3 regions of the Halomonas sp. 3A7M genome follow, and region 2 is predicted to be linked to each of the others. Evidence: predicted binding sites of a transcription regulator. Region 2 holds the regulator's gene; each other region holds the start of a gene.
What was found. The regulator sigma-54, encoded in region 2, starts transcription at its own class of promoters, with help from an activator protein. The targets are predictions, from matches to a motif close to TGGCACNNNNNTTGCTNT.
Positions count from the first base shown of each region.

Region 1: a site for sigma-54 is predicted at 1,852-1,869, ahead of INT19_RS02890 (urease accessory protein UreD). Genes of this name have one in related genera too.
Region 3: a site for sigma-54 is predicted at 1,669-1,686, ahead of INT19_RS10510 (amino acid ABC transporter substrate-binding protein). Genes of this name have one in related genera too.

Region 1 is NZ_JABUZD010000038.1:2,743-6,018, forward strand. It holds gene INT19_RS02880 (PepSY-associated TM helix domain-containing protein) at 1-530, opposite strand, end outside; gene INT19_RS02885 (DUF3649 domain-containing protein) at 550-831, opposite strand; gene INT19_RS02890 (urease accessory protein UreD) at 929-1,813, opposite strand; gene INT19_RS02895 (winged helix-turn-helix domain-containing protein) at 2,132-2,518, shown strand; gene modA (molybdate ABC transporter substrate-binding protein) at 2,611-3,276, shown strand, end outside.
Region 2 is NZ_JABUZD010000162.1:129,037-132,312, reverse strand. It holds gene lptB (LPS export ABC transporter ATP-binding protein) at 1-472, shown strand, start outside; gene INT19_RS14465 (RNA polymerase factor sigma-54) at 578-1,993, shown strand; gene hpf (ribosome hibernation-promoting factor, HPF/YfiA family) at 2,092-2,400, shown strand; gene INT19_RS14455 (PTS sugar transporter subunit IIA) at 2,405-2,875, shown strand; gene rapZ (RNase adapter RapZ) at 2,941-3,276, shown strand, end outside.
Region 3 is NZ_JABUZD010000115.1:27,425-30,700, reverse strand. It holds gene speE (polyamine aminopropyltransferase) at 1-374, shown strand, start outside; gene INT19_RS10515 (amino acid ABC transporter substrate-binding protein) at 467-1,477, shown strand; gene INT19_RS10510 (amino acid ABC transporter substrate-binding protein) at 1,745-2,770, shown strand; gene INT19_RS10505 (amino acid ABC transporter permease) at 2,862-3,276, shown strand, end outside.

The DNA.
Region 1 (3,276 bases), on a different contig from region 2:
GCATCTAGCCAGCTACGCGCGCCCTTCTGGGGCCGAAAAGCAAAAAAGTCGCGCAGGATTTTTTTATGGGTTATCACGCCGCTGATGATTGCCACGAACATCATCATGGTGGCGATACCAATGAGCCAGCGGCCATAGACGGCGGGGAGGTGATGCAATTGAAAATGGAATCGGTAGAAAAAATCCCCCCCACGCGTTTCTCGCGGGGTAACCAACGTCAGAGTGGTTGGGTCAAGTACCGACTGCTCTCTCCCATCCTGCCCAAACCAGACGGCTGTCGAGACCGACTCGCGCTCATTAGGAAAAGTGATCTGCCAATTTCTCGCTGAGGAGGCATGTTCAGTAAGATAGTGCTGCCAGTAATCCGCCAGGCGCCGATTGTCCCACTCAGCGTTCGCGGCGACACTCGGAAGTTCGGGCTGCATCCACAACGAGATACTCTCTTTGAAGTAACTCAGAGTGCCCGTCAGAAAAACGGCAAATAGCAGCCAAGCAGCCAACAAGCCGCACCATGTGTGCAGCTGGGCCATATTACGCCTCACGCTGCGCTTAGTGGACGCCATAGTTAGCCACCACTAGAAGGCCGCCAATGGCTAGACCGATAGCTCCCCAAAGACGTATCAAACTCGGCGTGATAAACGACCAGATCGCCACGCCCGCCCAAATAATAAAGCTTCCCATCATGCCGATACGCAGAGACATCATGGTATCAAACGGTAAGCCAAGCGCTGCCACCGAAAACAGTGCAGCAACGATATAGCCGCCAAGCGTCGCGGCCAGGATGCGTAAGATCAGCAGCCAATAGGAAGAGGATAAGACGTTGAGCAGCATGGTGCATCTCGGTGCAGGTCACAGACCACCATTTTAATGCAAAAGGTTTTCATTTGCATTAGTACAAATAACTTATTTAGCACCTGCTGCACAACGTTTAGGTTAACCAAATGCGCGGTGTGTGGGCGACACGCGCGATCCAGTGCGGGCGCAGAACATGCCACGCCTGCTCACACAGCGTCCAGGCTTCATTGCGTGAGTTTCCGAGATAACGTAATAACAGCACGCCCTGGCGAACGGTAACCGCCCAACGCGGGTTGTCCGGCAGCGCTTCGCGTAGCTCATCAATCGCCACACCGGCATCTTCTAAGCCCACCGCCCATAGCGTGGCTTGCACCGTGGCGCCCCCCTGCCCCCAGCGCCCGTTAAAACGCGGATGTGCAGGATCCAACGGTTGGCGTTCAAGCCACAGCGGCTTGCCATCTAGGGTTAAACGAAAGTGCTGCTCAATGCGACCTGTTACATAGGGAAGTTCACTGGCGGGGCGGCCCAGCGCCATGATTTCCCAGCCCAAGCAACGGGCACTGCCATGCAACGCAATATGCGTTCGCTGAGCGCCTTTGGAGCCATCAAAGGCGATCGTTTCTTGAGGAAGCCACTCAAGGATGCCGCCATCTTCCACGTTAAGCTCAGTCTGTTGGTTCCAGGCAACGCCCTGACTGTCAGCTTTATAAAGCTTGTTAGCCGCAGGCGTGGTGAGCAGCGCATGAGCATCACCCTCGATGTGGGCGCGAATCGTCAGGGCATCGCCACTGACTAAACCACCGGGTGGATGCAGCACGTACACATGGCAAGCTTCCGTGCTGCCTTCTGGGTAAAACGGCCGCTGTACTCGTAGCGGCCCTTGGTGACGAGCCTGCACCAATCGGGTTGTGCCCTCACGGTTAGCAAAACGCAGCGCCAGCGATGCCGCCCAGTGGCGCTCGCCATCAAAGCGATGGCCTGAGCTAGCGGCAGGTGTCGCAAGTTCACACAGAGTCATGGCGCTATCGCTTCCAGTTGGTCAATATTTCAACTTGAAATGCAAGGAGTGCGCCAAAATGGTGAAAAACCACGTTTCTTTGTCGACACAATAACTTAAGCTTTGAGATTGTTAGCTACCAACGGCTTTAAGCACCAAAAGAGAACACAAAAACGGATAAGCGCACCAAATCTGAGCAACCTTCAACGCCGTTAGAAGAAGGCCCAAGCCTCGTTAAGCTAAGCTGCGCACTCTTCTTTGCTAACCACTAAATGGTAAGCGTTGGGGGCTATATCGTTGCTAAACTGATACGCACATAGTCATCAGCAGAGTTCAACAATGACACGCACCCATCACCCTTCCCCTACCTTCCAGCTGCGCTTAGCGTTAAACCACGATGTGGTGATTGGCCCTGGCAAGGCTGACCTGTTGGAAATGATTGATCAAACCGGCTCAATTTCCGCGGCGGGCCGCGCGCTGAACATGAGTTATAAAAAAGCCTGGCAACTGCTCGAAACTATGAACGGCTACTTTTTATCACCGCTGGTGGTAACAAGTTCCGGTGGAAATGCACGGGGTGGAGCACACCTAACAGAGATTGGCAAACAAGTACTTACCCACTATCGAGCACTGGAAAAGCAGTTTGTGATGGCAACGCCTGACGATGCCAAAGCACTGCTAGCGCTTCTGTCACCTTCTGATGGTGCCGAGCGCGACAATGATTGATCGCCATCCAGCCACGCGTTATTTGTCATTGAACACGCGCTGAGTATTCGCTAATCTCCGCTATATCCATGTGGAAATAGCGGAATAAAACGATGCTTAACTTCGGTGTGAACAATCGCCTGCTTGCCAGCGTTATTCTATTTAGCCTTCCGACAGCATCAGCGCTCGCGAGCGACAATGTGCACGTTGCAGCCGCTGCGTCGCTGACCGATGCACTAAACGATGCCATTGCGGTTTATGAAACGCATAATGACGTTGATGTGACCGCGATTTATGCTTCGTCGTCTACCCTTGCTCGACAAATCGCCAGCGGCAGTCCCGCGCAGCTATTTCTTTCCGCAAATGTGACGTGGATGGATTGGCTTGAAGATCAGCATATCAATGTGCAGCAACGTAGAGATTTACTGCAAAATCGATTGGCGCTTGTTAGTGCCAGCGATAGCGTGCCAATGCAGTTCACCCCAGGGGAAGGCATCGCTATTGAAACGCTATTAGGCGAGCGCGACCGACTGTCCGTGGGAGACCCAGACCATGTACCGGCCGGTATCTATACCCAGCAAGCACTGGAGACACTGGGCGAATGGGAAGCTCTAGCGCCGCGCCTAGCCCGTGGCAATGATGTGCGCGCTGCATTAGCGCTGGTAGAGCGTGAAGAAACACCCATCGGTGTGGTGTATCAAACGGATGCTTTTGCCAGCAAGGCCGTCAGGGTACTTGGGTTATTCCCAGCCGCCAGCCACGACCCCATTACGTACCCC
Region 2 (3,276 bases):
GGAAGCCTCTATTTTTCGCAAACTTTCTGTCGCCGACAACATAATGGCAATCCTGGAAACTCGTAAAGAACTCGATCGTAGCGCCCGGGAGCAGCGCCTTGAGTCGCTACTGGAAGATTTTCACATCACGCACATTCGTGACAACTTCGGCATGAGTCTTTCGGGCGGAGAGCGTAGACGTGTTGAGATCGCACGCTCCCTCGCGACAGAGCCTGCCTTTATTCTGCTTGATGAGCCGTTTGCCGGCGTTGACCCGATCTCAGTGGGTGATATTAAAACGATCATTCGAGCCCTCAAAAAACGCCATATCGGCGTACTAATCACTGATCATAACGTCAGGGAAACACTAGATATTTGCGATATTGCCTACATTGTAGGTGACGGTCATATCATCGCCAGTGGCCCCCCTCAGGAAATTCTCAACAACCAGCGGGTAAGAGACGTTTATTTGGGGGCTGATTTCCGCCTGTAAACAGCCACCTGCAAAAAAAATAGTAGTGGTGGCATAGTTATTGCACTTGCACCAAGCCATAACTCGCACTAGGGTGGAGCTTTCTGATTAACGAGTGGTTCTCAGATGGTCATGAAAGCTTCTCTTCAATTGCGTATCGGTACACAGCTGACCATGACACCTCAGCTGCAGCAGGCCATCGCCCTGTTACAGCTATCAACGCTGGACCTCCGTCAAGAAATTCAGCAAGCACTTGATGCCAATCCAATGCTTGAGCAGGAAGATGAGTTCGGCGAACAGGCCGTTAGTGAACCCCAGGAAGTTGAATGGTCCGAAAGCATTCCTAACGAACTCTCAACTGACAGTGACTGGTCAGACACTTATCAAGACCTAGGTAGCCATGGTGCCAGCAGCGAGGGGCCTGACTTTGAGCGTCAAGCCGCTGGTCAAAGTTTGCATGGCCACTTACTTTGGCAACTCGCCATGACAGATTTTTCACCACGCGACCATGCCATTGCTGAAAGCCTCATCGATGCACTGGATGCCAACGGCTACCTAACTCAACCTCTCAATGACATTCGCGAAGGACTTAAAGCCCAAGGGCATGAAGGCCTTAGCCAGCGTGAAGTTGAAACAACCTTGCTGCGCCTTCAACAGTTTGAGCCCACCGGTGTATTTGCTCGCGACCTGCGGGAGTGCTTAATGCTGCAGCTCGCCTCACTACCCGAAGATACACCGCTGCTGATGCCTGCCAAGCGCTTAGTGCGTCAATTTCTTGAAGCGCTCGGTAAAGATGATGTGCGTTTGCTAAAGCGGCGGTTAAGTCTAGATGATGAGCAGCTTGATGACGTAATCCGCTTGATCCGCAGCCTGGACCCTCGCCCCGGGAGCGCCTTTGGCGACACAGATGACAGCTACGTAACGCCAGATTTAGTCGTCCGCCATGACCACGAAGGATGGCACCTGGAGCTAAACCCAGAGGCACTGCCGCGCTTGCGCATTCAACCTGACTACGCAAGCCTCATCAAACGGGCTGACAAGAGCCAAGATAACCAATTTTTAAAAGAGCATCTCCAGGAAGCGCGCTGGCTCATCAAGAGCCTTTCAAGTCGAAATGATACGCTACTGCGGGTGGGCCGAGAAATCATAGCTCGCCAGATAGGCTTTCTGGAACACGGTGAAGAAGCCATGAAACCGCTGATCTTAGCCGATATCGCAGACGCCGTTGAAATGCATGAATCTACTATTTCCAGGGTCACCACCCAGAAATATATCCATACCCCGCGCGGTGTGTTCGAACTCAAATACTTCTTTTCCAGCCAAGTAAGTGGCCAGGACGGCGGCGACAGTCACTCCAGCACCGCCATCCGGGCTCGAATCAAAAAACTGGTGCAAGATGAACCGCCCGGCAAACCGCTCTCAGACAGCCGCCTCGTGGCGCTATTGGAAGAGGGTGGCATTAATGTAGCAAGGCGAACGGTGGCCAAATATCGTGAATCAATGGGTATTCCCTCTTCAAGCGAGCGCCGCCGTTTACGCTAATAAAACAGTGCTAACGAGACAAAGTCTGTCTAGGGGCTTTGCAATAGCGCAAAAAGGGTTACAATCGAAGAACAGTCCGATGGATAAGGAGCACGTCAATGCAAGTAAATATCACTGGTCATCACGTAGATCTGACTGACGCCTTGCGTGACTATGTAAATGAGAAGCTGGAACGCGTTGAGCGCCATTATGACAATATCACCACCGTACAAGTGACCTTATCTGTTGAAAAGGAGCGTCAGCAAGCTGCCTGCACCCTGCATGCTGCAGGTGCCGATCTACACGCAGAAGCATTAGACAATGATATGTATGCTGCGATTGATGCACTAGCGGACAAAATTGACCGTCAACTCGTTAAACACAAGGAAAAAGCACAAGCTCGCGCCCAAGGCGCTGGCGTGCGTTAACTCAATGACGTTGGAAACCATACTTCCCCCGGAGCGCGTGCTGTATGACGTCCCCGGGGGCAGCAAAAAAAGGGTGCTGGAATTTTTCAGCACCTTTATTGCGCAAAACACGCCAAGCCTAGATAGCCAAGAAGTCTTCAGCCGCCTGATTGGTCGTGAGCGTTTGGGTAGCACTGGAATAGGCAACGGCGTTGCCATTCCTCACGCCCGTAGCCCTCACTGCAGCTCGCCTATCGCTGGTTTTTTAAAGTTAGCCGAGCCTGTAGATTTCGATGCTATTGATGGCGATCCCGTCGACCTTGTTTTCGTACTTTTAGTACCCGAAGAGGCGGACGACACGCACTTAGCCTTATTAGGGCAAGTGGCGTCTATCATGAACAGCGTTGACACACGTCAGCAGCTTCGTAGAACGGCTAGCCAACGTGAGCTATTGGACCTTATAACAGCAAAAATTCGTGAACAACCTGTTACTTAAATAGTCCACCGCTAGACACTGCCTACGTTTACCTCCATTTTTATTGGCATGCCAAGAGAAACTCTATGCAATTGGTGATCATTAGCGGCCGTTCAGGGTCCGGTAAATCTATCGCCTTACAAGCGTTAGAAGATCTTGGCTATTGTGCCATCGATAACTTGCCCGCCATGCTACTCGGCTCCCTGGTGGATGAGCTTCGTGAGCAAGGGGCACGCCCCCAATTAGCGGTAAGTATCGATGCGCGCAATTTACCTGCTGCACTAAAGCAACTGCCAAAAATGCTTGAATCTTTGCGTCAGAAAAGCATTCACTTCCAGGTTATCTATCTAACCACCGATGCCCGAATTCTTCTTGAGCGATACTCAGCCACGCGTCGTCGCCACCCTCTTACGCGTGATAGT
Region 3 (3,276 bases), on a different contig from region 2:
CTACCGACCCGGTCGGCCCCGCCGAAGGGCTGTTTAAAACCGACTTCCTGAAGCGCTGCCACCGTATTCTAAAAAATGGCGGCGTGATGGTGCAGCAAAGCGAATCACCGCTTTACCACAGCGGCTCTATTATTCGCGAACTGCGTAACGATATGCGTGAAGCGGGCTTTGATAGCGTGGCCACACTGCCCTTCCCACAGCCGGTTTACCCTTCTGGCTGGTGGAGCGTCACGCTGGCCGGTAAAGCGACCAGCGTTGAAAGCTTCCGCGAACAGGCTGCCGCTGAGCATAAAATGCCGCTACAGTACTACACTGGTGATGCTCACCGTGGTGCACTATCGCTGCCGCCTTTTATGCGTAAAGCCTTCGCATAACTTAGCGCCTGCGAATAGCCAAAAAGCCGAGCATTGCTCGGCTTTTTTTATGTGCTTACGTTTACTTGCCCTTTCACGTTAAGGAATAACAAATGAAAACCGTTCGTTGGTTGGGAGTAGGAATTGGTGTTTTAGTACCTGCGATGGCCATGGCCAGCACGCTGGAAACCGTTCAAGAGCGCGATAGCGTGCGCTGCGGCGTCAACGCTGCCCAGCCAGGCTTTTCGTCATTAGATGACAACGACCAATACCGGGGCCTGGATACCGATGTATGCCGTGCCATAGCCGCTGCGGCGCTTGGTGACGCGACAAAAGTAGATTTCGTGCCACTCGACTCGGTAGAACGTTTCACCGCGCTGCAGTCTGGCGAAGTCGATGTCCTATCACGCACCACGACCTGGACCTCAAGCCGTGACACAACGATGGGGATGAACTTTACCGGCGTAAGTTACTACGATGGCCAAGCCTTTATGGTGGCCAGCGATCTAGGCGTGCAAAGCGCCAAAGAGCTTGATGGCGCGGCAGTTTGTACCCAGTCCGGCACCACCAGCGAACTCAATCTTTCTGATTACTTCCGCATCAACGGCATGACTTATGATGCTGTCGTTTTTGATGCGCCTGAGCAGTCTATTGCCGGCTTTGAAGCGGGCCGTTGCGACGTTTTAAGCTCCGACGCTTCCCAACTGTATGCCCAGCGGATGCAGCTTGCTGATCCCGACATGGCGGTCGTGCTCCCTGAAATTATCTCGAAAGAACCGCTAGGCCCAGCCGTTCGTCAAAATGATGACCAATGGTTCAATCTTGTGAAGTGGTCGCTGTTTGCCATGCTAAATGCGGAAGAGCTGGGCATTACACAAGCTAACGTAGATGAACAGCTTAATTCGGAGAATCCTGATGTCATGCGCCTGCTTGGTCAAGATGGTGACTTTGGCGAGCCAATGGGCATCAATACCGATTGGGCGTACCAAATCATCAAGCAGGTGGGTAACTACGCCGATATCTTTGATAGAAACGTTGGTGCCGACTCTGATTTCAAGATTGCCAGAGGCTTAAACGCCTTGTGGAAAGATGGTGGCATTCAGTACGCACCCCCTATTCGTTAACCCTGTTCATCCTTCAAGCCCGTTAATCCATCACACTGAGCGACACTATTTTTTAAGCTAACAGCCACATTAGCGACTATGCATCAAAATAGAGCAATCACTAGTCGCTAATGTTTCTTTTTGCACCAATACTTTCGTATACAGCAGGCATTTTGCGTTGAAAAGCGCTGAATTTGACGACATATCCTTTCTGGCACCTTCCTTGCTAGCTTCTAGTGTCATGCATCTGCATGCATAACGACATTAAATCGAGTAAGGGGAACGACCATGATGAATAAAAAACACTTGGTACTGCTGGCCTCCGCGGGTGCTATCACGTTGGCCGGTGTCGCCACTGCTCAAGCTGATACGTTAGAAGACACGATGGAACGCGGCGCCGTACAGTGCGGCGTCAGCGACGGCCTGCCAGGCTTTTCCGCCCCGGACGATGAAGGTAACTGGCAAGGACTCGACGTTGACGTATGTCGTGCCGTTGCCGCCGCCGTTCTCGGTGATGCTGATGCGGTGAACTACATTTCCCTGAACGCCGTAGAGCGCTTTACGGCCCTGCAGTCTGGCGAAGTCGACGTACTATCACGTAATACCACCTGGACCACCACTCGTGACACCACCCTGGGCCTCAACTTCACTGGCGTGACCTTTTACGACGGTATCGGCTTCCTAGTTAACCGCGATCTGGGTCTGAGTGGTGCAGACGAATTGGATGGTGCCGCTATTTGTATTCAGTCTGGCACCACTACCGAACTCAACGTAGCCGACTACTTCCGCGCCAACGATATGCAGTTCGACCCCATTGTATTTGATACCTCTGAACAAACCGTGGGTGGCTTCCAGTCTGGGCGCTGTGATGTATTAACCTCGGATACGTCTCAGCTGGCGGCACTGCGTATTCAGCTAGATGAACCGGACAGCGCGGTCATTCTACCCGACATTATTTCCAAGGAGCCTCTGGGCCCTGTGGTACGTCAAGGCGACGATGTATGGTTTAACATCGTGAAGTGGTCGTTATTCGCCATGATTAACGGCGAAGAGTATGGCGTCACCAGCGAAAATGCCGAAGAGATGCTCAGCTCTGAGAATCCTGATGTTGCCCGCCTACTTGGCCAAGATGGCAACTACGGTGAAGGTATGGGCTTAGAAGCCGATTGGGCCTACAACATCCTGAGCCAAGTCGGTAACTACGGTGAAAGTTTTGAGCGCAACGTCGGTATGGGCTCTCCGCTTGAAATTGAACGTGGTGTTAACGCCCTCTGGAACCAAGGTGGCTTCCAGTACGCACCGCCGATTCGCTAAGCGTCTCGTTTGACCCCGGCCCGCCGCCCCATCCTTCCAAGGGCATCGGCGGGCCATTTGATTGACCGTCCGTATCGCGGAGACGCCTTCCATGTCCGTAAGCCCTAACACTCGTCCCGCTGGCCACAAGCCGCCGTTTTGGCGAGATCGCGCCAAACGTGCGCTTATTTTCCAGCTACTCCTCGTCGCCGCTGTGGCAGCCTTTTTGTTCTACATTGTCGGTAATGTCCAAGACAACTTATCCGCACGTGGTATCACCACCGGGTTTGGTTTCTTGGGCAACACCGCAGGTTTTGGGATTGTGCAGAGTCTGATCGACTACTCATCTCAAAGCACTTATGGCCGCACCTTCTTGGTCGGCTTACTGAATACGTTGCTGGTGGGTGGCCTAGGGGTATTGGCCGCGACCATCATTGGCTTTATTGTGGGCATCGCCCGCCTGTCGCCTAACTGGCTGCTAGCGCGCTTAGCCACTGCCTATATCGAAACTTTCCGCAATATCCCGC